Regions from separate parts of the Pseudoflavonifractor sp. genome, predicted to be linked through region 1. Evidence: riboswitches for the same ligand, from Rfam matches in the RefSeq annotation. Region 1 holds a riboswitch; the other holds the start of a gene.

Region 1 (11,275 bases):
AGAATCAAGGAAGAGGTGGAGCGCCTCTCCAAACGGCCCGGTCTGGCCGTCATCATCGTGGGGGACAATCCCGCCTCCCGCATCTACGTCAACCACAAGAAGAAGGACTGTGCCGAGTGCGGCATTTACAGCGAGGAGTACGCTCTTCCCGAGTGCGCCCGGCAGGAGGAGCTGCTGGAGCTCATCGACCTGCTCAACGGCAGGGAGGACATCGACGGCATTCTGGTCCAGCTGCCTCTGCCTGCCCAGTTTGACGAGAAGGCGGTGCTCAACGCCATTGACCCCGGCAAGGACGTGGACTGCTTCCACCCCTACAATGTGGGCCAGCTGATGATTGGGGAGCACACCTTCCTGCCCTGCACTCCGGCCGGCGTGATGGCCATGCTGGACGAGTACGGCATTGACCCCGCCGGGAAGCACGCGGTGGTGGTGGGCCGCTCCAACATCGTGGGCAAGCCTCAGGCTATGCTGCTGCTCCAGCGCCACGCCACGGTGACTATCTGCCACTCCCGTACCCCCAACCTGGCTGAAATCACCCGCCAGGCCGACATCCTGGTGGCGGCAGTGGGGAAGACCGGCCTCATCACCGCCGACATGGTGAAGGAGGGGGCCGCCGTCATCGACGTGGCCATGAACCGGAACGAGGAAGGCAAGCTCTGCGGCGACGTGGACTTCGAGGCCGTAAAGGAGAAGGCCTCCTTTATCACCCCGGTGCCCGGCGGCGTGGGACCCATGACCCGGGTCATGCTGCTGGAGAATACCCTCACCGCGGCGAAGGTCCACGGGAAATAAGAAAAAGAGCCTGGAGCACATTTTTTGTGCTCCAGGCTCTTTTCATAACAGGAAAGAAGGGTGCAAAAAGGCCCCTGCGCTTAAGCGCAGGGGCCTTTTCTCAGTTCAGAGAGAATCACACGGCGCGGGTGACCTTACCCGAACGGAGGCATCTGGTGCACACATAGACGTGCTTGGGCGCACCGTCCACGATCGCCTTAACACGCTTCACGTTGGGCTTCCAGGGACGGTTGGTGCGGCGGTGAGAGTGGGACACCTGAATGCCGAACACAACGCCCTTGTCGCAAAATTCACACTTGGCCATTCGCTAAACCTCCTCGCTCGTCAGGTTTTGCTTACAAAGCATCGACTGATATAATAACAGAAACTGTGGGAAAATGCAAGCATTTTTTCAAAGAAAGATAAACTGGACAAAAAACAGGGCAAACTATGGGGAAAGAGGGAAGAATGGCCGTATTTTCGTCCGTACATATGGAGAACAAAAAGTTGAAGATTTAATCCAGTCCTGCCGCAGCCACCAGATCGGCCATGGAATAGAGGCCGGGCTTCTCCACACAGGCCAGGAAACGGGCTGCCTTGACCGCACCGGCGGCAAAGACCTCCCGGGACTGGGCGGAGTGGTGCAGCTCAATGACCTCGTCCCGTCCGGCGAAAATGATCTCGTGGTCGCCCACGATGGTGCCGCCCCGGACGGAGGAGATTCCAATCTCGTGGGAGTCTCTGGGCTTGCGGACGGACTGCCGCTCATAGACGTACTGGGGCTGGTAGGGGAGGGCGGAGGCGGCGGCATCGGCGATCATCAGGGCGGTGCCGCTGGGGGCGTCCACCTTCCGGTGGTGGTGCCGCTCCACAATCTCCACGTCATAGTCGCTGCCCAGGATGGAGGCCGCACGGCGCACCAGCTCCAGCAGCACATTGATGCCCAGGGACATGTTCCCGGAGCGGAAAATGGGCACCAGCTTAGCCGCCTCATCAATGGCGGTCAGCTGCTCCTGGGAGTAGCCGGTAGTGGCCAGGACCAGGGGGACCTTGCGGGTGGTGCCGAAGTCCAGCAGGCCCTGGAGGGCGGCAGGGCTGGAGAAGTCGATGACCGCGTCCACCTCGCCCTCAAACTCGGCAGGGGAGGTGCATACCTTGAAGTCCCGGTCGCTGTTGCCCAGGATATCAAAGCCCACGGCGATTTCAATGTCCGGCGCGGAGCGGCAGATGTCCTCCACCACCCGGCCCATGTGGCCGTTGCAGCCGGAAATGCCAATTCGGAGCATAATTCAACGTCCCTTTCCGGATAAAATCAGAGCAGACCCATCCGCTGCATGGAGGCCCGCAGGGTCTCCAGGTGGGCGGGGGAGATGTCGCACAGGGGCAGGCGGAGCCCGCCGGCCTTCATGCCCATCAGGTCCATGGCGGCCTTGATGGGGATGGGGTTGACCTCAATGAAGAGGGCGTCGATGAGGTCCATGTACTCCACCTGGAGCTTGGAGGCTGCGGCAAAGTCGTTGTCCAGGCACAGGTGGCTCATCTCCACCATGGTCTTGGGGACGATGTTGGCGGCCACCGAGATGACGCCCTTGGCGCCCAGGCTCATCATGGGCACCACCTGATCGTCGTTGCCGGACCAGATGTAGAAGTCATCCCCGCAGAGGAAGCGGGTGTGGGCCAGCAGGGAGAAGTTGCCGCTGGCCTCCTTGACGCCGTTGAACCGGGGGTTCTCGGAGAGAATCTTGTAGGTCTCGGCGGCGAAGGAAACGCCGGTACGGGAGGGCACATTGTAGAGGATGATGGGCAGCTCCACCCGGTCGGCGATATACTCGTAGTGCTTGATAAGACCGGTCTGGGAGCACTTGTTGTAGTAGGGCGTCACCAGCAGCAGGGCGTCGGCGCCGGAATCCTGGGCGTGCTGGCACAGGTACACGGCGGCGGTGGTGTCATTGCTGCCGGCGCCGGCGATGACCTTGACCCGGTGGTTGACGTGCTTGACGCAGAACTCCACGGCGGCAATGTGCTCCCGGATGCTCATGGTGGAGCTCTCACCGGTGGTGCCGCAGACGCACAGGGCGTCGATGCCGCTGGCAATCTGGGCGTCAATCTGGGCGGCAAAGGCGTCGTAGTTGATGGCGCCGCTGTCGTCAAAAGGGGTAACCAGCGCGGTGCAGGCGCCGGTAAAGACGGGCTCTCTCATAGATGTGACCTCCTCAAAGTCGGGATGGGTAAGAAATCAGGCGCGGGGCTCGATGTAGCCCTCGGCGCACAGCAGCTCGGCCAGCAGCACGCCGCCGCCGGCAGCGCCCCGGAGGGTGTTGTGGGACAGGCAGACGAACTTGTAGTCGTACTGGGTGTCGGGACGGAGACGGCCCACAGAGATGGCCATGCCGCCCTCCAGCTCCCGGTCCAGCTTGGCCTGGGGACGGTCGGGCTCCTCAAAGTAGTGGATGAACTGCTTGGGGGCGGTGGGCAGGTCCAGCTCCTGGGCGCGGCCCTTGTAGGACGCCCACAGAGCCTTGATCTCCTCCTCGGTGGGCTTGTGCTCAAAGTCCACGAATACGGCGGCGGTGTGGCCGTTGGACACGGGCACACGCAGGCACTGGGAGGTGATGGCGGGGGAGTCGGCGGTGACGATGACGCCGTTTTCCAGCTTGCCCCACACCTTCAGGGGCTCCTTCTCGCTCTTCTCCTCCTCGCCGCCGATGTAGGGGATCAGGTTATCCACCATCTCGGGCCAGGTCTTGAAGGTCTTGCCCGCGCCGGAGATAGCCTGATAGGTGCAGGCCAGCACCCGCTTGAGGCCGAAGGCCTCCTTCAGGGGGTGCAGGGCGGGGACGTAGCTCTGGATGGAGCAGTTGGATTTGACGGCGATAAAGCCGCGGGTGGTGCCCAGACGGCGGCGCTGGGCCTCGATGACCCGGATGTGGTCGGCGTTGATCTCAGGCACCACCATGGGCACGTCGGGGGTCCAGCGGTTGGCGGAGTTGTTGGACACGACGGGACACTCGTGGCGGGCGTAGTTCTCCTCCAGGGCCAGAATCTCGTCCTTCTTCATGTCCACCGCGCAGAAGACAAAGTCCACCATGGCGGCGATTTTGTCCACGTCCTCCTGGGCGTTCATGACGACCAGCTTTTTGGCCTCCTCGGGCATGGGAGTGTCCATGGCCCAGCGGTCGCCGATGGCCTCCTCATAGGTCTTGCCGGCGCTGCGGCCGCTGGCCGCCACAACGGTGAGATTGAACCAGGGGTGATGCTCCATCAGGGTGACAAAACGCTGGCCCACCATACCGGTGGCGCCGATGACGCCTACTTTGTACTGCTTCATGTTCAGGACCTCCATCGCTCTCTTTTAACTTTATGCTATTCCGGCTCCGGCCGATTTAAGACCAGATTCGGTAGGGAAAACAAAATGAGTCGCTGTCACTTTGAAAATATCTCAGAATAAAAAAAGAAATCAGCGGGTTTACATACCGGCTGATTTTGTACTATAATGTCAGAGACGGTCACCGTCCCCGGCACTACAAAAGCAGACAGCACTCCGCCGGAGGACCGGCGACAGTCGCAGGGCTGATGTGCCCGGCGCCCAGGAAAGACGGTTCCGTACCCGCATTTCCTTCGGCGGTTTTCCCTTTGACGCGGGTCACCGGGCCAACGGAGCCCTCACCGCGCTACTTTTGAAAACCGCAACCTCTATCTTGCAGTGATTCAGTTGATTTTTGAAAATAGTATCACAACCGCTTTGCCCTGTCAATACAGGGAATGGCGGCTATCCCAGATATTTGGAGTTTCCTATGAAAAAAACGCTGATGAAATTTGCCACGCTGGCTCTTGCAGCCGCGCTGACCCTTCCCGCCCTTCCCTCAGCTGCCCAGGCGGCCAGCATCCCTATGAGCGCCAGCATCCGCATCGGGCTGACCTACGGCACTGACGCTGTTCCAGGCGCCAACCTGCTCAACAGTACTGGCAGCGGCTATCGGCTGGGCTACTATGATGACAGCCTCAACTTTGTCCAGCTGGGCTACACCACAGAGACCGGTATCTCCATTGTCAAGACCCAGAACGTGTGGTACGGACCGCTCTCCACCGGCCTGAGCGGCTATACGGACACCCAGACCTCTTCCATCGCCGTGGGCTGCTACCACATCCAACTGCCCGGCACCTACACCACCTTTGAAGAGGCCTCCGCCGCCGCTGCGACCGTGTCCGGCGGATTCCCCGCCTGGACCAACGGGACCTATACCGTGCGGATGGGGTCGTACCTTACCTCAGAGGAGGCCAACACAGCCCTGACCGCATTGGGCGTCTCTGGTGCCACGGTCACCGGAACCAGCAGCTACGGCGTGTCTGTGGTCAAGACGGGCACAAGCACCATTCTCTTTCAGTTTGACGGCGGCTCGTCCCTGTCTCTGGGCGTGATGCCCGGACTGGACAACTCGGTCAAGACCCTGACCTGGTACGCCAAGCGGAAGTACTACGGCGGGTTCCGCTACCAGCGCATCAACGGCGGCAACCTGACGGTGGTCAATGTGGTGGATCGTGAGGACTACATCAACTGCGTCATCTCCCAGGAGATGAGCCCCTCCTGGCCGGTGGAGGCACTGAAGGCCCAGGCGGTCACCGCCCGGAGCTACGCCGCCTCCTGCACAGGACGCCACACCTCCAGCGGTTTTGACCTGTGCGCCACCACCCACTGCCAGGCCTATCCCGGCGCAGGCTCTGTCAACGACAATACATACCGGGCAGCCCAGGAGACGTCGGGCCAGTACGTATGGTACAACGGCTCCATTGCGGAGACCTATTATTTCTCCTCGGACGGCGGCGCTACGGAGAGCGCCAAGAACGTCTGGGGCGGCGACCTGCCCTACTTAGTTGGTGTCACGGACCCCTGGGAGGCCACGGTGGCCAGCAAAATTTCCGGCTACAACTGGAGCTACACTTTTACCGCCGATGAGCTGGCCGCCAAGTTGCGGGCCTCCGGCCGTAATTGCGGTACGCTGGCCAGCGTGCGGGTGTCAGAATACACGGCCACGGGAAATGTAAGGGCATTGACCTTTACGGATACAAAGGGCAGTAGCTGGACCATCACCGGCTGCGACAACTGCCGGATCTTCCTGGGGGTGAAGTCGCCCCGGTTCACCGTCACTGGCGGAAGCGGCGGGAGCTACTACGTCAACGAGGACGGCGGAACACTGTCCTCTGTCTCGGGGGCCTACGCCATTGACGGCAGCGGCAATGTGTCCGCCATCAGCGGTACGCCCTATGTCATCACCGGCAGCGGCACAGAGGTGCTGACCTCCTCCGGCTCCACAGGCGGCAGTTTCACCTTCACCGGAACCGGCTACGGCCACAACGTGGGCATGAGCCAGTGGGGTGCCTACGCCATGGCCCAGGCAGGGAAGACCTATGTGGACATTCTGAAGTTCTACTACACCGGCGTGGAAATCCGATAAGGAAACCGGCGTGTTATTTTCAATCTGAAAGCAGGGAACAACAAGAGCATGGAACTGAAAACATCTGATTTTTACTACGACCTTCCCCAGGAGCTGATTGCCCAGACGCCGCTGGACCGGCGGGACGGCTCCCGGCTGATGGTGCTCAACAAGGAGACGGGGGAGACCTCCCACCACCACTTCTATGAGCTGCCCAACTTCCTCCGTCCCGGCGACTGCCTGGTGCTCAACGACTCCCGGGTGCTGCCCGCTCGTCTGCTGGGCCACCGGGAGCCCACGGGCGGCGCGGTGGAGGTACTGTTGCTTATCGACCGGGGCAACAAGGTCTGGGAGTGCCTGGTGCGGCCCGGACGGAAGGTGAAGCCGGGAACCAAGCTCTCCTTCGGCGACGGCCTGCTGACCGCCGACGTGCTGGAGGAGGTGGAAGGCGGAAACCGGCTGATTGAATTCCACTACGAGGGAATTTTCCTTGAAATTCTGGAGCAGCTGGGCAAGATGCCTCTGCCGCCCTACATCAAGGAGGAGCTCAACGACCCGGAGCGGTACCAGACCGTGTACTCCCGAGAGGTTGGCTCCGCCGCCGCCCCCACCGCCGGCCTCCACTTCACCAAGGAGCTGCTGGCGCAGATTGAGGCCATGGGCGTGCGCCTGGCCTATGTGACCCTCCATGTTGGCCTGGGCACCTTCCGGCCTGTAAAGGAAGAGAACATTACAGACCATGAGATGCACGCCGAGTACTGCATGATCTCCCAGAAGACGGCGGACATCATCAACGAGACCAGGGCCAACGGCGGCCGGGTCATCTGTGTGGGCACCACCTCCTGCCGGACCATTGAGAGCTGGGCCGCCGAGGACGGCACCCTGAAGGAGAGCGCCGGCTGGACCAGCATCTACATCTACCCCGGCTACCGCTTCAAGGTGTTGGATTGCCTCATCACCAACTTCCACCTGCCCGAGTCCACCCTGGTGATGCTGGTCTCCGCCCTGGCCGGCCGTGAGAACATCCTGAACGCCTATGCGGAGGCGGTGCGGGAGAAGTATCGGTTCTTCTCCTTCGGCGACGCCATGTTTATCTGTTAAAACGCAACAACGGCCCTGCCGCAAGTTCTGCGGCAGGGCCGTTTTATGCTGTGGGGCGTTCAGGGGGTGTTGATGACCACGGAGGTGCCGTCCCAGTCGACAGCGAAGCCCAGAGCCTCGCCCAGGTCCCGGAGCTTGAAGTAGGTGTATCCCGCGCCGGAGGCGTCGGTGATGGTGATGGCGTGGAGGTCAGTCTTGACGCCATTCACCAGGACGGAGGCCTGGTTCTCCGTGTAGCTCTGGTCGCCGGAGAAGGGGGTGGACATCTCGGAGCCGTTGGGAGTGGTGTAGGCCGCGTTGGTGGTGATGGTGATGGCTCCGGCGGCGCCGTCCCAGCCCACGTTGAACTGGGCGGCAGTACCGTTGAGCACGTGGGCCACGTCCCGCAGCTTGAGATAGTTGGTGCCGTTGCCGTTGGCGTCCTTGAGCATGTAGGCGTCAAAGTCCACGGCCTGGCCGTTCACCAGGATGGGGCGGGGGGTGGCGTAGGCGGTGTTGACAGCGGGCTGTTCAGGCGTCTCGGGCACGGATGCACCGTCAGGCGCAATGACAGCGTAACGGGCCTTCTCACCATCGGCAGTCTGGTAGACGAGATAATCTCCGTCCTTCACACCGGTCAGAGGCAGTCGGTCGCCGTCATTGGGGCCGCCGGTGATGGTGAGGGGAGACTGGAACGTGAGGGAGGAGTCGCTGCCGCTGAGATGGAAGTCCACGGCGCTCCGTTTATTTCCCTGGAGGATGAGGGAGCCGGTGCCCGTGATGGTGATGTGTTCTCCGTTGCTCAATGTGGACAGGCCCAGCTGCTCGGCCTTGTTGACGCTGCCGTCCGCCAGGCACAGCGTCCAGTTGTCGGAATTTCCGGAATAGACGGAGAAATAGACGTTTTTGCAGTCAAGTCCGTTCAGAGTGAGGGTCTGGGTGGCGCTGTCGTAGCTCCAGCCGTCGCCGCTGGCGCTCTCGTCCACATAGCAGCCCACGAGGGTCCCGTCCCGGTAGAGGATTTCGATGTCGTAGAGGCTGCCACCTGCCAGGGCGGGGACGGACAGGCTCAGGCAGAGCGCCAGAGCCAGGAGGAGGGACAGGAAGGTCTTTCTTTGCTTCATGTGCGGGTTCATCCTTTCTTGTATGCCGGTTTCCGGCTGTGTGGCGTTCCCGGGTCCGGCATACAGGCCATTCTTGAAAACAGCGGAGAATCCACCTATAATGAATAGCGATGTATCACAGGACGGAGGAACGCCGGTATGGTCAGTGTAGTGTTGGAGAAGGACGGTTTCAAGGTGTTGCGCACAAACGTCGGTCTTCCTGTAAAAATTAGCATGCCGCACCCCACGGAGAGGCTGAACCGTCCATGACCACCATACAGACATACGCCCTGAACGCACTGCTGGGCATTCCCCAGACCGCGATACAGATTTGGGTGTTTCTCCGTCTATTCTATGTGCGGCGGCCGGTCTGCTATGGAGTTACCTACACACTGGCCCTGCTGGGAATCCAGCTTGTGTACGGAGCGGCGGAGACGGTGTGGGCGGGCGCTTATCTCAGCTCCTCCCGTATTGCGGTGACGCTGGCCGCTGTGGTTGTCATCCCCTGTTGTTTCAGCATGGAGGGGAAGGGCAAGACCATTCTCTTCGGTATTGCCCAATTGCCCAGATGGCGCTGCTGCTGCTTGCGGACCTGATATACAGCAGATCGCTGACTGTGCTACTTGGAGAGAATATTCTCAATGAGCTGCTCCTTCATCCGGTGCTCCTCACCGCCATCAAGCTGCTCTACGCCCTATTCGTCCTGCTGCTGAACTTCGGGTTTTGCAGCATCTGGAGCAGGCTGGTCAGCCACGGAGAGGTGGGGTGGGACGCACCGTTTCTGCTGTTCATTCTGGGGCGGTGCGTGTCCATCATCATGCTGGACTATTTCATCTGGACGCTGACCCCTGAGATGCCGCTGACACTCTCTCTGCTCTGTCTGCTGGTGGTTGTGCTTCTGGTGTCGGGCGTGGTGCTGCTCCGCCTGTTTGCCCAGGCGAAGGAGTATTACCGTGCCCAGGAGCGTCAGCGGATGCTGGAGCGTCAGCTGGACCTGCGGCGTACCCGGAAGAGTGAGCTGGAGGCCAACGCCAGACAGATCAGCCAGTTGGGTGACCAGCTCCGAAGCCAGCTGGAGGCAGCGCGGCAGTCCCTCATTGAGAGAGACCTTCCCCGTGCCGGCGGCGCGTTGGACCGTGCGTCCAAACAGCTGAAGGCGGTGCAGGGCACCTACTGCGCACATCCGGTCATAGACGCCGTGATGGCCGACAAGGCCAGACGATGTGAAGCGGAGCATATCCGGCTGGAGTTGGCCCTGGACCTGCCGCCGGAGTTGCCGCAGGACGGTCCGGCGCTGTGCAGTCTGTTCGGAAATCTGCTGGACAACGCGGTGGAGGCCTGCCTCCGCCTGCCTGAAGGCGAGCGGGTTATCCGCTGCCGGGCCGGCTGTCGGGGCGGCTATCTGGTGGTGGAGGAGGAAAATCCTCTTCCTCCACCGTTGGACGAGGCCGCCAAGCGGAGCCGTGTCAGGGCAGGCCGTGGCCTCGGGCTGGAGATTCTGTCCGGCATTGCCCGGCGGTATGGGGGAGAAGTGGAGACACAGCAGCGAGACGGCCGCTTTCAGGTCACTGTCTGGCTGGGGCTGGACGCTCCGCCGGAGGGAGAGGGGGAGAACCATGGATAATCTCTGTCCGCTGGCGGTGTTTCTCCTGTTCTTCATCCCCAGCGCCTGCTTTTACCGCTTCTGCAAAAAGAGCGTGCTTCCCCGGTGGCGGTACGCCCTCGTTTTGCTCCCGGGCAGCCAGGGCGCTGTGCTGGCGGTCATTCTGTCCGTTATACAGTCCTTCCCGCAGGAGGGCAGCGGCGCCCGCTGGCTGTTTTCTCTCCTGCTGCCGGTTCAGATGCTGGCGGACGTACTGCTGCTCCGGCTTCTTGGCCGCCTGGAGGACGGCTACCAGAGCCGCAGCCGCAAGGCTGAGCTGGAGCATCAGCTGGCACTGCTGGACGCCTACTACGCCGGCCTTCTGGAGCGGGAACAGGCTGTCCGCCGGATGCGGCACGATATCAACAACCATCTGCAGACCATTGCGTGTCTGCTGGAGCGGGGCGACGCGGCGGCAGCCAGTGCACATCTGGACCGCATGGACGCCCTGCTGGCGGCATCCGGGAAGCCGCCGGAACACCCTGCCGGGAGGTGAAAGACCATGTGGAATGTGCTGATTTGTGACGACCAGCGGGAGCAGTGCGGACGGCTGGCGGAGCTGCCCGGGGAGGACCCGGAGCTGCGTGTTTCCTGCTGTACCTCAACGCGGGAGCTGGAGGAGATTTGTGCTCCCCGGCGGCCTGACATCCTTCTGATGGATATCTGCCTGGGGGAGGAGAGCGGGATTGAGCTGGTCAAGCGCCTGGTGCCTGAGACAGCAGGCATTCAGGTTATATATGTGACGGGGTATGTGGAGTACTGCACCAAGGTCTACGAGACGGAGCACATCAGCTTTCTGCTCAAGCCGGTGGACAGGGTGGAGCTGCTTCAGGCCGTAACCCGGGCGAAGGAACGGCTGGTACGCCGCCGCACAGAGGGGCTGACGCTCCAGACCAAGAGCGCGGTCTACTTTCTGCCCTTTGCCGAAATCCGGTATCTGGAGAGCCAGGGACGGCAGGTGCGCTGCGTAACCGACCACGGCACCTGTGAGAGCTATGCCAGGCTGAGCGAGCTGGAAGGCCAGCTGAACGACCGCTTTTTCCAGTGTCATAAGAGCTTTGTGGTGAACATGGACCGGGTCACCGCCTTTGCGTCTACCTGCTTCACGCTCAGCACCGGGGAGCGGATTCCGGTCAGCACACGCCAGAGGGCGGAGGCCAGACTGCGTTTTCTCCAGTCACTGAAGGAGGGCTTCCCTGATGGAAGCCGAAGCGGAACCTAGCGCTTGGCGGCAGCCCATCCAATAT
Region 2 (11,275 bases), on a different contig from region 1:
GATTCTGCGGGGTGAGCTGAAGGAGGGGGAGGCCCTCCCCTCCATGCGGCTGCTGGCCAGGGAGCTGCGCATTTCCGTCATCACCACCAAACGAGCCTATGAAGAGCTGGAGCGTGAGGGCTTCATCACCACCGTGCCGGGAAAGGGGTGCTTTGTGGCGCCCCAGGACCCGGAGCTGGCCCGGGAGGAGACCCTCCGCCGGGTGGAGGAACATCTGACCCGGGCTGTGGAGGCCGCCAAATCGGGCGGCGTCACCCTGGAGGAGATGACCGATACCCTCAACATCCTGTATGGAGACGAATAATATGGAAAACGCCATTGAAATCCGCCATCTCACCAAAGATTACGGCAGCTTCAAGCTCCGCGACGTGACCTTCGACGTGCCCATGGGCACGGTTGTGGGCCTCATCGGCGAGAACGGCGCCGGAAAATCCACCACCATCAAATGTATCCTCAACCTCATCCGCCGGGACGGCGGGGAGATTGTGCTCCTGGGCCGGGACAACATCACCGGCGAGCGGGAGGCCAAGGAGGAGATCGGGGTGGTGCTGGACGAGTCCACCTTCCACGACACCCTGCGTGCCGGCGACGTGGGGAAAATCCTCCGCAAGGTTTACAAGAACTGGGACCAGCGGTTTTTTGAAAGCCTGCTGAAGAAGTTCGACCTGCCGGAGAAAAAGACGGTGAAGGACTACTCCCGGGGCATGAAGATGAAGCTGTCCATCGCCGCGGCGCTGTCGGCCCGTCCCAGGCTGCTCATTCTGGACGAGGCCACCGGCGGCCTGGACCCGGTGGTGCGGGACGAGATTCTGGACCAGTTCCTGGACTTTGTCCAGGACGAGAACCACGCCATCCTCATCTCCAGCCACATCACCACCGATCTGGAGAAGGCGGCGGACTACGTGGTCTACCTCCACAAGGGCCGGGTGGCCCTCCAGGGGGCCAAGGATGAGCTGCTGGAGGAGTACGGCCGCCTGGTGTGCGGCAGAGCCGACCTGGACAAGGTGGACCGGGCCTTCCTGGTGGGCGTGCGGGAGAGCCAGTTCAGCTGTGAGGCCCTGGTACGGGACCGGGAGAAGTTTGTCCGGCTCTACCCGGAACTGACTGTGGACCGGGTGACCCTGGACGAGATCATGGTCTTTACCGCGAAGGGGGATGTAGCGTCATGATGGGAATGGTTTATAAGGATTTTCTGGTCCAGCGCAAGCAGCTGGGATATTACATCGCGTTTTTTATCATGTATACAGTACTGGCTGTAATGGAAATCATGCCTACGGCCATCATGTACACAATGACCGTGCTCATCGGCATGCTGGTGCCCATGTCCACCTTTGCCTATGACGACCTGGCCCGGTGGAACAAGTACGCCGTCGCCACTCCTGCCGGACGTCGCGGCGTTGTGGCGGGCAAGTATGTCTTTACCCTGCTCTCTGTGCTGCTGGCGGCGGCCTTCTCCGCTGTGCTGGTGGTGGCCGTACTCACGCTGAAGCCGGAGCTGGGCGCTCTGGATGAGATGCTCATCGGGCTGCTGATCTGCACGCTGCTGCCCATCCTCATTGACGCCGTGATTCTCCCTGTGTTCATCAAGTTCGGCTCTGAGAAGAGCCGCCTGATCAGCATCCTGATTTTCGTGGCGGTATTCGGCAGCATCATGCTGATAGGCCAGCTGGCCGAGTCGCTGGAGAACATTGTAATCCCCGAGTGGTTCTTCCTGGCGCTGCCCGGTCTGCTGGTTCTGCTGGCCATCGGAGGCTATATCATCTCCTACTTCATCGCCCGTGGGATTTTTGAGAAGAAGGAGCTGTAAGCCCCTTTGCCCCTTGCGCGCCGCCCTTGCTCTGTGGTAAACTGAAGGAAGAAAAAGGGAAGGAGCGTGGGGACCATGACCGCACATGAAGCCATTCAGGAGCTGCTGAAAATCCAGCAGTATTGCACCCCCCGTTCTCTCGCCGCCGTGGATTACGCCATCCGGGCCATCCAGGAGAAACAGGAGCGGGAGAACGAGGAGAAGAAGTGAGCCCCCAGTCCTGCAAAAAAAGACCGCCTCATCCGTGATGAGGCGGTCTTTTTTTGCAGAATGGATTAGGCGGTCTGGCGCTTCTTCATGAAGAACAGGAAGCACAGCATCAGCACAATGCCCACAGGCAGGGCGATGATACCCGGAATGCCGTTGGCGGCCAGCAGGCCGGCCAGCAGGTAGGAGATGCCGGCTATGGCCGCGCAGGAGATGGCGTAGGGCAGCTGCGTTGACACATGGTTGACATGGTCGCACTGGGCGCCGGCGGAGGCCATGATGGTGGTGTCGGAGATGGGGGAGCAGTGGTCGCCGCAGACGGCGCCGGCCATGCAGGCGGAGATACAAATGATGGCCAGGGGATCGTCCATGGAGAACACGTTCTGCACAATGGGGATCAGAATGCCGAAGGTGCCCCAGCTGGTGCCGGTGGCAAAGGCCAGCAGACAGCCGATGACGAACACGATGACAGGCAGGAACATCTGCAGGTGCTCGGCGCTGCGGACAAAGTCACGGACAAAGTACTTGGCGCCCAGGGAGTCGGTCATGCCCTTCAGGCTCCAGGCGAAGGTGAGGATGAGAATGGCGGGAACCATGGCCTTGAAGCCCTCGGGGATACTGGCCATCATGTCCTTGAAGGACATGGCCCGGCGGGCGGCATAGTAGACCAAGGTGAAGAGCAGGCCGAAGGCGGAACCCAGCATCAGGCCCACGGAGGCGTCAGAGTTGGAGAAGGCCTCCACAAAGTTGGCGCCGGAGAAGAAGCCGCCGGAGTAGATCATGCCGATGACGCAGCACGCCACCAGCACCAGAATGGGCAGCACCAGGTCAATGACCCTGCCCTTGGTCTCGTCGATGTCCTCGTCCAGCATGGCGTAGGGGTTGGAGCCGGAGAACAGGTCGCCCTTCTCGATGGCGTTCTTCTCAAACTTGGCCATGGGGCCGAAGTCTACCTTTATAAACACCAGACCCAGCATCATCACAATGGTGAACAGGGCGTAGAAGTTGTAGGGAATGGCGCGGATGAACAGGTTCAGGCCCTGTCCCTCCTCGGCAAAGCTGGCCACGGCGGCGGCCCAGGAGGAGATGGGGGCGATGATGCAGATGGGGGCGGCGGTGGAGTCGATGATGTAGGCCAGCTTGGCCCGGGAGACCTGGTGCTTGTCCGTGATGGGCCGCATGACCGAGCCCACGGTGAGGCAGTTGAAGTAGTCGTCGATGAAGATGAGACAGCCCAGGACAATGGAGGCCAGCTGGGCGCCCGCGCGGGTTTTGATGTTCTTCTGGGCCCAGCGGCCGAAGGCGGCGGAGGCGCCGGCCTTGTTCATCAGGGCCACCATGGCGCCCAGAATCACCAGGAAGATGAGGATGCCCACATTGTAGCTGTCGGACAGGACGGACACGATGCCGTCGCTGAACACGTGGTTCAGGGTACCCTCAAAGGAGAAGTTGGAGTAGAGCAATCCGCCCACCACAATACCGATGAACAGGGAGGAGTAGACCTCCTTGGTAATCAGGGCCAGCGCGATGGCGATGACGGGGGGCAGCAGGGACAGAATGGTGTTGAAGTAGTTGCTGGGTGACTGGACATAGCCTGTGCCGCCGCAGGTCTCGCAGGTGACGGCCTCGCCCGCATCGCTGAGGACGACGCCCATGGTGCCGCAGTCAGTACACTCAATCATCTTGGTGCCGGTCTCGTCGGTGGGGTCACCGGCGGCGAAGGCGGTGGTCGTCAGGGCAAAGAGCAGCATCAGCAGCAGAGCCGCCCGGGCGAGCCAGGTTCTTCTTGTTCTCATGTTTTTCCCTCCCAAATAGTTTCCGGGGCACACACGCCCCATGTGGCGCCAAACAAAAAAGCCATGAACGCTTACAGAAGCGCCCATGGCAAAACCAGGGGTCCCCCAACGGTGAAAGCGGGGGACCTCAGGATAGCGCTCCACATGCTGTGACAGTCCGCACGGTATTCCCGTACGGCCCAGGAAGCCGCGCCCAGGCAGGCGAAGCAACCTTCGGCGGTGCGCCCTCTCCCCACGGGACGGCTGCCTGGCCTTGTCCCGGGGTACGCATGCGTACCGCGCCTCTATCCTCTTTATTAAAGAAGCGTAAGTATCCTATCATGGGTTCCAGAGAATGTCAAGGCTGAATCCGCCTTTTTCCGCCGGAAGGCTTTGTGCGATATGCCGATTTTTAAAATACGTCTTTACATCATCGATTTATCATGGTAGTATACTAAAGCAAGAAGGCGAAACACCGGCGCCTGACAGAAGGAGGATATATCATGAAGCTGAAAAAATGGCTGGCCCTTGCTCTGGCGCTGGCGACCGCAACCACTCTGACCGCCTGCTCCAATTCCACCGGCGGCGATACCGGTACACCGTCCGGTTCCCCTGCTCCCTCCGGCTCTCAGGCTGCGGTGGAGAGCGATACACAGTATGTAAAGAACAAGGGCACTCTGGTGGTGGGCATCACCTACTTTGAGCCCATGGACTACAAGGCCGAGGGCAGCGACGAGTGGATTGGCTTTGATGCCGACATGGCCAAGGCCTTTGCCGAGAGCCTGGGCGTAGAGGTGGAGTTCAGCGAGATCACCTGGGATTATAAGGTGGAGGAGCTGGAGTCCAAGGCCATCGACGTGGTCTGGAACGGCATGACCCTCACTGACGAGGTCACCTCCTCCATGGCCACCTCCAACCCCTACTGCACCAACTATCAGGTGCTGGTCTATCCCGCCGACAAGGCCGCTGACTTTGAGAACCTGACCTCTCTGGAGGGCCTGAGCGTGGCCGTGGAGTCCGGCTCCGCCGGTGAGGATGCGGCTGAGGCCCTGGGTGCCTCCACCGTGCCCGTCCAGTCCCAGGCCAACACCCTGATGGAGGTGTCTGCCGGCACCTCTGACGCCGCCGTCATCGACGTGCTCATGGCCGCTGCCATGATCGGCGAGGGCACCAGCTACGCCGACCTGGCCTACAGCGTGAACCTGAACGAGGCCCAGGGTCTGGCCGCCGAGGAGTACGGCGTGGGCTTCCGCAAGGGCTCCGACCTGGTGGACGCGTTCAATGAGTTCTGGGCCGCCGCCGAGGCCGACGGTACCGCCCTGGAGACCGCCACCACCTACGGCCTTGAGGATGCTGTTATCCTTGACTGAATGAGTGAACCTTATTTATAATGGCAAAGGCAGAGGGCGCGCTCCGCTCTCTGCCTTTGCCCGGCTTTTCCCCAGTACAACCCATCTCCATACAGAGAGGACGATACCATGTTCTGGACCACCCCTGAATTCCCCGTTGTGGTAAAAGCCCTGAACGAGGGCTTCCTGGTGACCCTTCAGCTCTTCTTTGTCACCATCATCGGCGCTGTGCCCCTGGGACTTATCATCTCCTTCGGCTCCATGAGCCGCTGGGCGCCTCTGCGGCGGCCCGTCCACTGGGCACTGGCCCGGAAGGGCAAGAAGCCCGGCCGTGTGGCAAAGCTGCTCTCTGCCTTCCGGCCCATCAGCCTTATCTGCCGTCTGGTGGTGTGGGCCATCCGGGGAACCCCGCTGATTCTCCAGATCATCGCCCTCTTCTATGTCCCCGGCATGCTGGACCTGTTCACCTGGGGCGGAGGTGAGAGCTCCCGCTTCGCCGCGGTGGCCGTGGCCTTTATCATCAACTACGCCTGCTATTTCTCCGAAATCTACCGTGGCGGCATCCAGAGCGTGCCGGTGGGCCAGCAGGAGGCGGGCCAGGTGCTGGGCATGACCAGAACCCAGATTTTCTTCCGGGTCACCCTGCTCCAGATGATCAAGCGCATCGTGCCCCCCATGTCCAACGAGATCATCACCCTGGTGAAGGACACCTCCCTGGCCCGTGCCATCTCCCTGAAAGAGGTCATCTGGGTGGCGGAGTCCTTCATGAAGGGCAATCAGGGCATCTCCGGCCTGCTGTGGCCGCTGTTCTTTGTGGCTGTGTATTACCTTGTGTTCAGCGGCGTGGTGACGCTGCTGCTGGGCCGGCTGGAGAAGAAGCTGGCCTATTTCCAGTGAGAGGAGGGGACCAAAATGGCAATTCTGGAAGTACATAATATTGAAAAACACTTTGGCCCCACCCGGGTGCTGGAGGACATCAGCTTTGAGCTGGAGAAGGGCCAGGCCCTGGCCATCATCGGTTCCTCGGGCAGCGGCAAGACCACTCTGCTGCGGTGCCTGAACTTTCTGGAGACCCCGGACAAGGGGCGCATCGTGGTGGGCGGCGAGACCCTCTTTGACGCGGAAGGGCAGAACAGCCGTAAGGAGCAGGACATCCGCCGCAAGCGGCTCCACTTCGGGCTGGTGTTTCAGTCCTTCAACCTGTTCCCCCAGTATACGGCCCTCCAGAACGTGACCCTGGCCAGCCAGCTGCTGGCCAAGGAACGGCCCGACTTCAAGCAGAACAAGAAGCAGATTTTCGCCCAGATTGAGGAGGAGGGCCGGGAGCTGCTGGAGCGGATGGGCCTGGCCAACCGGGCCGGACACTATCCCAGCCAGCTCTCGGGCGGCCAGCAGCAGCGTGTGGCCATCGCCCGTGCCCTGGCTCTCAAGCCGGACATCCTCTGCTTTGACGAGCCCACCTCCGCTCTGGACCCGGAGCTGACCGGCGAGGTGCTCAAGGTCATCCGTGGTCTGGCCGACCAGCACACCACCATGATCATCGTCACCCACGAGATGGCATTTGCCCGGGATGTGGCGGATCAGGTGATGTTTATGGATCGGGGCCTCATCGTGGAGCAGGGGCCTGCCCGTCAGGTCATCGAGAATCCGCAGGAGGAGCGGACCAAGCAGTTTTTGGCCCGTTATCACTGAGAAGATTAAAAAAGCGGCGCTCTCCCATGGGGAGAGCGCCGCTTTTTTATGACTTTGATTAGAAATCTGCGTTGCCAACGGTTCTGGGATGGGGCAGGCCCCACCCGGCCGGGGGCCGTGCGGGGACCCCGTTTCACTGTATCTGCTCGGGCGGAGTGAATCCGCCCGGCATCAAGGTTTTGGGCCGATGGCCCAAAACGCTTGTACGGCGCAGAGCGCCGCCCCATCAAAGATGGGGCCCCGACATCCCGCCCCCCGCAGGGGGGGAGAACACCGGGGCCATGTTTGTTTGATTAGAAATCCGCGTTGCCCACAGTGCGGGGGTGAGGCAGGACGTCACGGATGTTGCCGATACCGGTGAGGTACATGACCATCCGCTCGAAGCCCAGGCCGAAGCCGGCGTGCTTGCAGCCGCCGTAGCGCCGCAGGTCCAGATACCACCAGTAGTCCTCGGGGTTCATGCCCAGCTCCTTGATGCGGGCCTCCAGCACGTCCAGCCGCTCCTCACGCTGGGAGCCGCCGATGATCTCGCCGATGCCGGGCACCAGGCAGTCGGCAGCGGCCACGGTCTTGCCGTCGTCATTGAGGCGCATGTAGAAGGCCTTGATCTCACGGGGATAGTCGGTGACAAAGACGGGCTTCTTGAAGATCTGCTCGGTGAGGTAGCGCTCGTGCTCGGTCTGCAGGTCGCAGCCCCACTCCACCTTGTAGTCGAACTTGTCGTTGTTCTGCTTGAGCAGCTCCACCGCCTCGGTGTAGGTCACCCGGCCGAAGTCGGAGGAGGCCACGTGCTCCAGCCGCTCCTTCAGGCCCTTGTCCACGAAGGAGTTGAAGAAGTTCATCTCGTCGGGGCACTTTTCCATCACGGTATTGATGATGTGCTTGATCATGGCCTCGGCCACGTCCATGTCGCCGGCCAGATCGCAGAAGGCCATCTCGGGCTCGATCATCCAGAACTCGGCGGCGTGGCGGGTGGTGTTGGACTTCTCAGCCCGGAAGGTGGGGCCGAAGGTGTACACATTGCCGAAGGCCATGGCGAAGTTCTCGGCGTTGAGCTGGCCGGACACGGTCAGGTTGGCGCTCTTGCCGAAGAAGTCCTGGCTGTAATCCACGGTGCCGTCGTCCTTCTTGGGCAGATTCTCCATGTCCAGGGTGGTGACCCGGAACATCTCGCCCGCGCCCTCACAGTCGCTGGCGGTGATGATGGGGGTGTGGACGTACACAAAGCCCCGGTCCTGGAAGAAGGTGTGGATGGCGTGAGCCGCCACGCTCCGAACCCGGAAGGCGGCGGAGAACAGGTTGGTGCGGGGCCGCAGGTGGGCGATGGTGCGCAGGTACTCCACGCTGTGGCGCTTCTTCTGCAGGGGGTAGTCGGGGGTGGAGGGGCCCTCCACAGCGATGGTGTCGGCCTTCACCTCAAGGGGCTGCTTGGCCTCGGGGGTGAGAACCACGGTGCCGGTGACGATAAGGGCGGCGCCCACGTTCTGGCCGGCAATCTCTTTGTAATTGCCCAGCACGTTGGCGTCCATGACGATCTGAAGGTTACGGAAGCAGGAGCCGTCGTTGAGCTCGATGAAGCCGAAGGTCTTCATGTCCCGGATGGTGCGGGCCCAGCCGCAGACGGTGACCGTCTGCCCGCCGAACTGCTCCTGGTCGGCGAAAATCTGAGAAATGGTCGTGCGTTCCAAAGCGAATCCTCCTCGATTCTTTGCAGTTGCCATTAAGTATAGCCTTTTTCCACCGAATTTGCAACCACTCCGGGCAGATTGGCGGAGAAAAAAGCCGCCCCAGACGGGAAAGTCCGGGACGGCCTGCACTCAGATTGGATTGGGGCGGGTTATACGCCGTGAAATGGCCCAGACCGCCCAGGCGGCCAGGCATCCCAGCGCCGGGGCCACGCACCACCAGCCCGCCAGGAACCACGCCATGGCGTACCACTCGGCGGAGGCCACAAACCACAGTCCGGGGAGGACCAGCAGGACGGCGGGCAGGAGAATACGCCACTTTAGCTTGGCCGTCCGGCACAGGAGCAGCTCCAGGAAGAACATAGGGATGAAGTGGGCGTACAGTAGCAGAAGCTGGTGCCATGTGGGGATGTCCAGCGGGAGGTCCCAGAAGGCCGTAACCAGCACCACAGCGTAGGCGGCGAAGGTAATCAGGGTGAGGGCGAGCAGGACAGCGTTTCCTTTTCCGTTGATGCGTACCATAACAACACCTCATTTCTAAAGCTGTTCAGTACATGGGGATGAAGAAGAGCCAGGGGGCGGTGACCACGGCCATGGTCAGGGCGATGATGTGCTTTTCTCTGGGGGTGAGCAGGTCGCACCTGCCCATGGCTTTTTTATCAAAGAAGTAGATGCACACGCCCGCCAGAGCCACGCCAACCAAGGTCCAGAGGAAGGCAGCGGGGTGGGCGAAGGGGTTGTGCATGATATGCCCTACTGTGTCATCCCAGACAGAGCCGAAGGGGAGGTAGAGCAGGAAGCCCAGGAACATCCACGCCACGCCCACCGCGTCGGCGGCGAAGCCCAGCAGCCAGAACCTCCACCACAGCTTTCTCATCACGCCGCCCTTACCCTGGTGCTTCAGGGCCAGCAGGGTGAGGAAGAGCACCAGACAGTCGATGATGAGATTGCCGGGGATGATGACGGCCCAGAGCTGAGGAAAGAGAAAGACCATCCAGATGGGGAGGATGATGTTGTAGAGCCTGTGTTCCCGTTTCATTTTGCCTGCCGCCTCCCTTTCAGCATGCGCAGCAGCGCGCCGATGGCGTTGCCCAGCAGCACGGAGCACAGGGCGATGGGGATCATCACCCCGTCAGCCACGTTGGAGACCAGCCTGGCCAGCAGGACGAAGCAGAGGGTCAGCAGGGCGCACATCACGGGGTACAGGGGGCAGAAGCCCTGCCGCCGGCCCAGAAACAACCCGGAGAAGAAGCCGCCTACCGGCAATATGAGCATGGCGTAGATGGCGGTGAAGATGGGCGTGGGGGAGTCCAGGGTGAGCCGCACCGCCATGGGAATCACCAGGCACATGAGGGCGGCGAAGGGGAGATAGGGCAGGCTTTCACGCCATTTCAGGGGAGAGGGGCCGGGGGAGAGCCCCAGCTTCTGCCGGATGGCGGCTATCTCCACATACCACCCCACCCAGCGGCCCAGCCAGATGAGCAGGTAGACCGCCGCCAGCAGCCCCAGATAGAGGACAACGGGCCAGAACTCTCCCCAGTTCCATCCGCACAGTACCACCAGCAGCGTGAGTGCGGCGGCAGTGGCGGCGAAGTGGGCCAGGGAGCGGAGCACCAGGGTGGCGCCGTCGTCGGCAAAGGGCAGGGTGGACACTCCCACCACCGCCCCCATCAGGAAGTAGAGCCCCAGCTGAATGGCAAAGGCCAGGGGGGCGGAGCCGGTCAGATACGCCAGGTCATAGCTCACCAGCCGGAAGTGGGTGCGGCTGGAGAGAAGGCCGCCGCTCACCAGGTCGTTGAAGATGCCGCCCAGGGGGATAAGGACGGCAATGCCCACCAGTCCGCCCAGGAGAATGCGGATCATCCACTGTTTCTGTCTGTCCGTCATAGTGATTCCCTCCTTTCACAGTCCAAGGGCTTCCTTTATCTTTTTTACGTACCGGCGGGACACGTAGCACACCGTGTCCCCCGCCAGGGTCATCTTGATGGTGCCCGTCAGGGTCAGGTCCAGGGCGGTGACCTTGTTCAGGTTGACAATCTCCGACTGAGAGATGCGCACAAAGGTGTGCCGGTCCAGCCGGGCCTCCAGCTCGTAGAGCCGCTCCTTCAGGTCAAACACCCCGTTGGCTGTCTGGGCCCTGACCCCCTTGTCCTCACCGTAGCACCGGAGCAGGGCCTCCGGCGGGATGGGGAAGGCGGAGCCGTCCCGCCAGCCGATGAGCCGGTCCCCGCTCTCCAGCCGGGCGGCCAGGGCTTTAATCTCGTCGGTGAGGGCGGGGGCCGTGATGGTCACCGAGGGTGCGCCGCAGCCCGGCTCTATACGTATCGTTACCTTCATGGGTCCTCCCCCTTTCCACCCTAACTATAACCAAAAAGAGACCGTCTGTCCATGCCATCGGGACAGACGGTCTCTCTGCCGGAATATTCGGTTGCGGATGGCTCAGGGAGCGCCCTCTTCCCCCACCGTGTAGGTCCAGGAACCGTCCTCCGCCATCTGGGCGGTACAGTCGGAAAAGGCATAGCTCTCTGTGCCCGAGCGCCACTTCCGTGCCTCAAAGCCGGTCTCCGCGTCCCCCGTGATGGAGAAGAGACAGCCGTCCTCCCAGGCGCAGAGGTTGGGGTCCTCCTCACCGCCCTCTGTCATAGGGGTGAGATAGCCCTCCTGCCAGAGCACCTCCAGAGGTACCTCCATAGGGGGCGACAGGCGGCAGTCCTCGCCAAAGCGCCAGGCCAGGCCCGCTTTCTCACCCGGGGTCAGGTC

What was found. Region 1 has a riboswitch for lysine ahead of asd (aspartate-semialdehyde dehydrogenase). Riboswitches for the same ligand answer to the same signal wherever they lie in the genome.
Region 2: linked by a shared signal. The riboswitch ahead of ACOX7T_RS14400 (Na+/H+ antiporter NhaC family protein) and the one ahead of asd (aspartate-semialdehyde dehydrogenase) in region 1 are both predicted to bind lysine.

What each region holds. Positions count from the first base shown of each region.
Region 1 is NZ_JBMNPX010000001.1:145,655-156,929, reverse strand. It holds gene folD (bifunctional methylenetetrahydrofolate dehydrogenase/methenyltetrahydrofolate cyclohydrolase FolD) at 1-792, shown strand, start outside; gene rpmB (50S ribosomal protein L28) at 908-1,096, opposite strand; gene dapB (4-hydroxy-tetrahydrodipicolinate reductase) at 1,287-2,057, opposite strand; gene dapA (4-hydroxy-tetrahydrodipicolinate synthase) at 2,084-2,971, opposite strand; gene asd (aspartate-semialdehyde dehydrogenase) at 3,008-4,099, opposite strand; lysine riboswitch at 4,298-4,475, opposite strand; gene ACOX7T_RS00795 (SpoIID/LytB domain-containing protein) at 4,566-6,224, shown strand; gene queA (tRNA preQ1(34) S-adenosylmethionine ribosyltransferase-isomerase QueA) at 6,279-7,304, shown strand; gene ACOX7T_RS00785 (hypothetical protein) at 7,364-8,407, opposite strand; gene ACOX7T_RS00780 (hypothetical protein) at 8,653-8,982, shown strand; gene ACOX7T_RS00775 (GHKL domain-containing protein) at 9,003-10,010, shown strand; gene ACOX7T_RS00770 (hypothetical protein) at 10,003-10,524, shown strand; gene ACOX7T_RS00765 (LytR/AlgR family response regulator transcription factor) at 10,531-11,250, shown strand.
Region 2 is NZ_JBMNPX010000029.1:6,541-17,815, reverse strand. It holds gene ACOX7T_RS14420 (GntR family transcriptional regulator) at 1-304, shown strand, start outside; gene ACOX7T_RS14415 (ABC transporter ATP-binding protein) at 306-1,169, shown strand; gene ACOX7T_RS14410 (ABC-2 transporter permease) at 1,166-1,807, shown strand; gene ACOX7T_RS14405 (hypothetical protein) at 1,883-2,017, shown strand; gene ACOX7T_RS14400 (Na+/H+ antiporter NhaC family protein) at 2,083-3,810, opposite strand; lysine riboswitch at 3,936-4,105, opposite strand; gene ACOX7T_RS14395 (transporter substrate-binding domain-containing protein) at 4,293-5,159, shown strand; gene ACOX7T_RS14390 (amino acid ABC transporter permease) at 5,268-6,035, shown strand; gene ACOX7T_RS14385 (amino acid ABC transporter ATP-binding protein) at 6,051-6,830, shown strand; gene asnS (asparagine--tRNA ligase) at 7,124-8,518, opposite strand; gene ACOX7T_RS14375 (hypothetical protein) at 8,648-9,037, opposite strand; gene ACOX7T_RS14370 (hypothetical protein) at 9,063-9,554, opposite strand; gene ACOX7T_RS14365 (DUF3021 family protein) at 9,551-10,402, opposite strand; gene ACOX7T_RS14360 (LytTR family DNA-binding domain-containing protein) at 10,418-10,852, opposite strand; gene ACOX7T_RS14355 (hypothetical protein) at 10,955-11,275, opposite strand, start outside.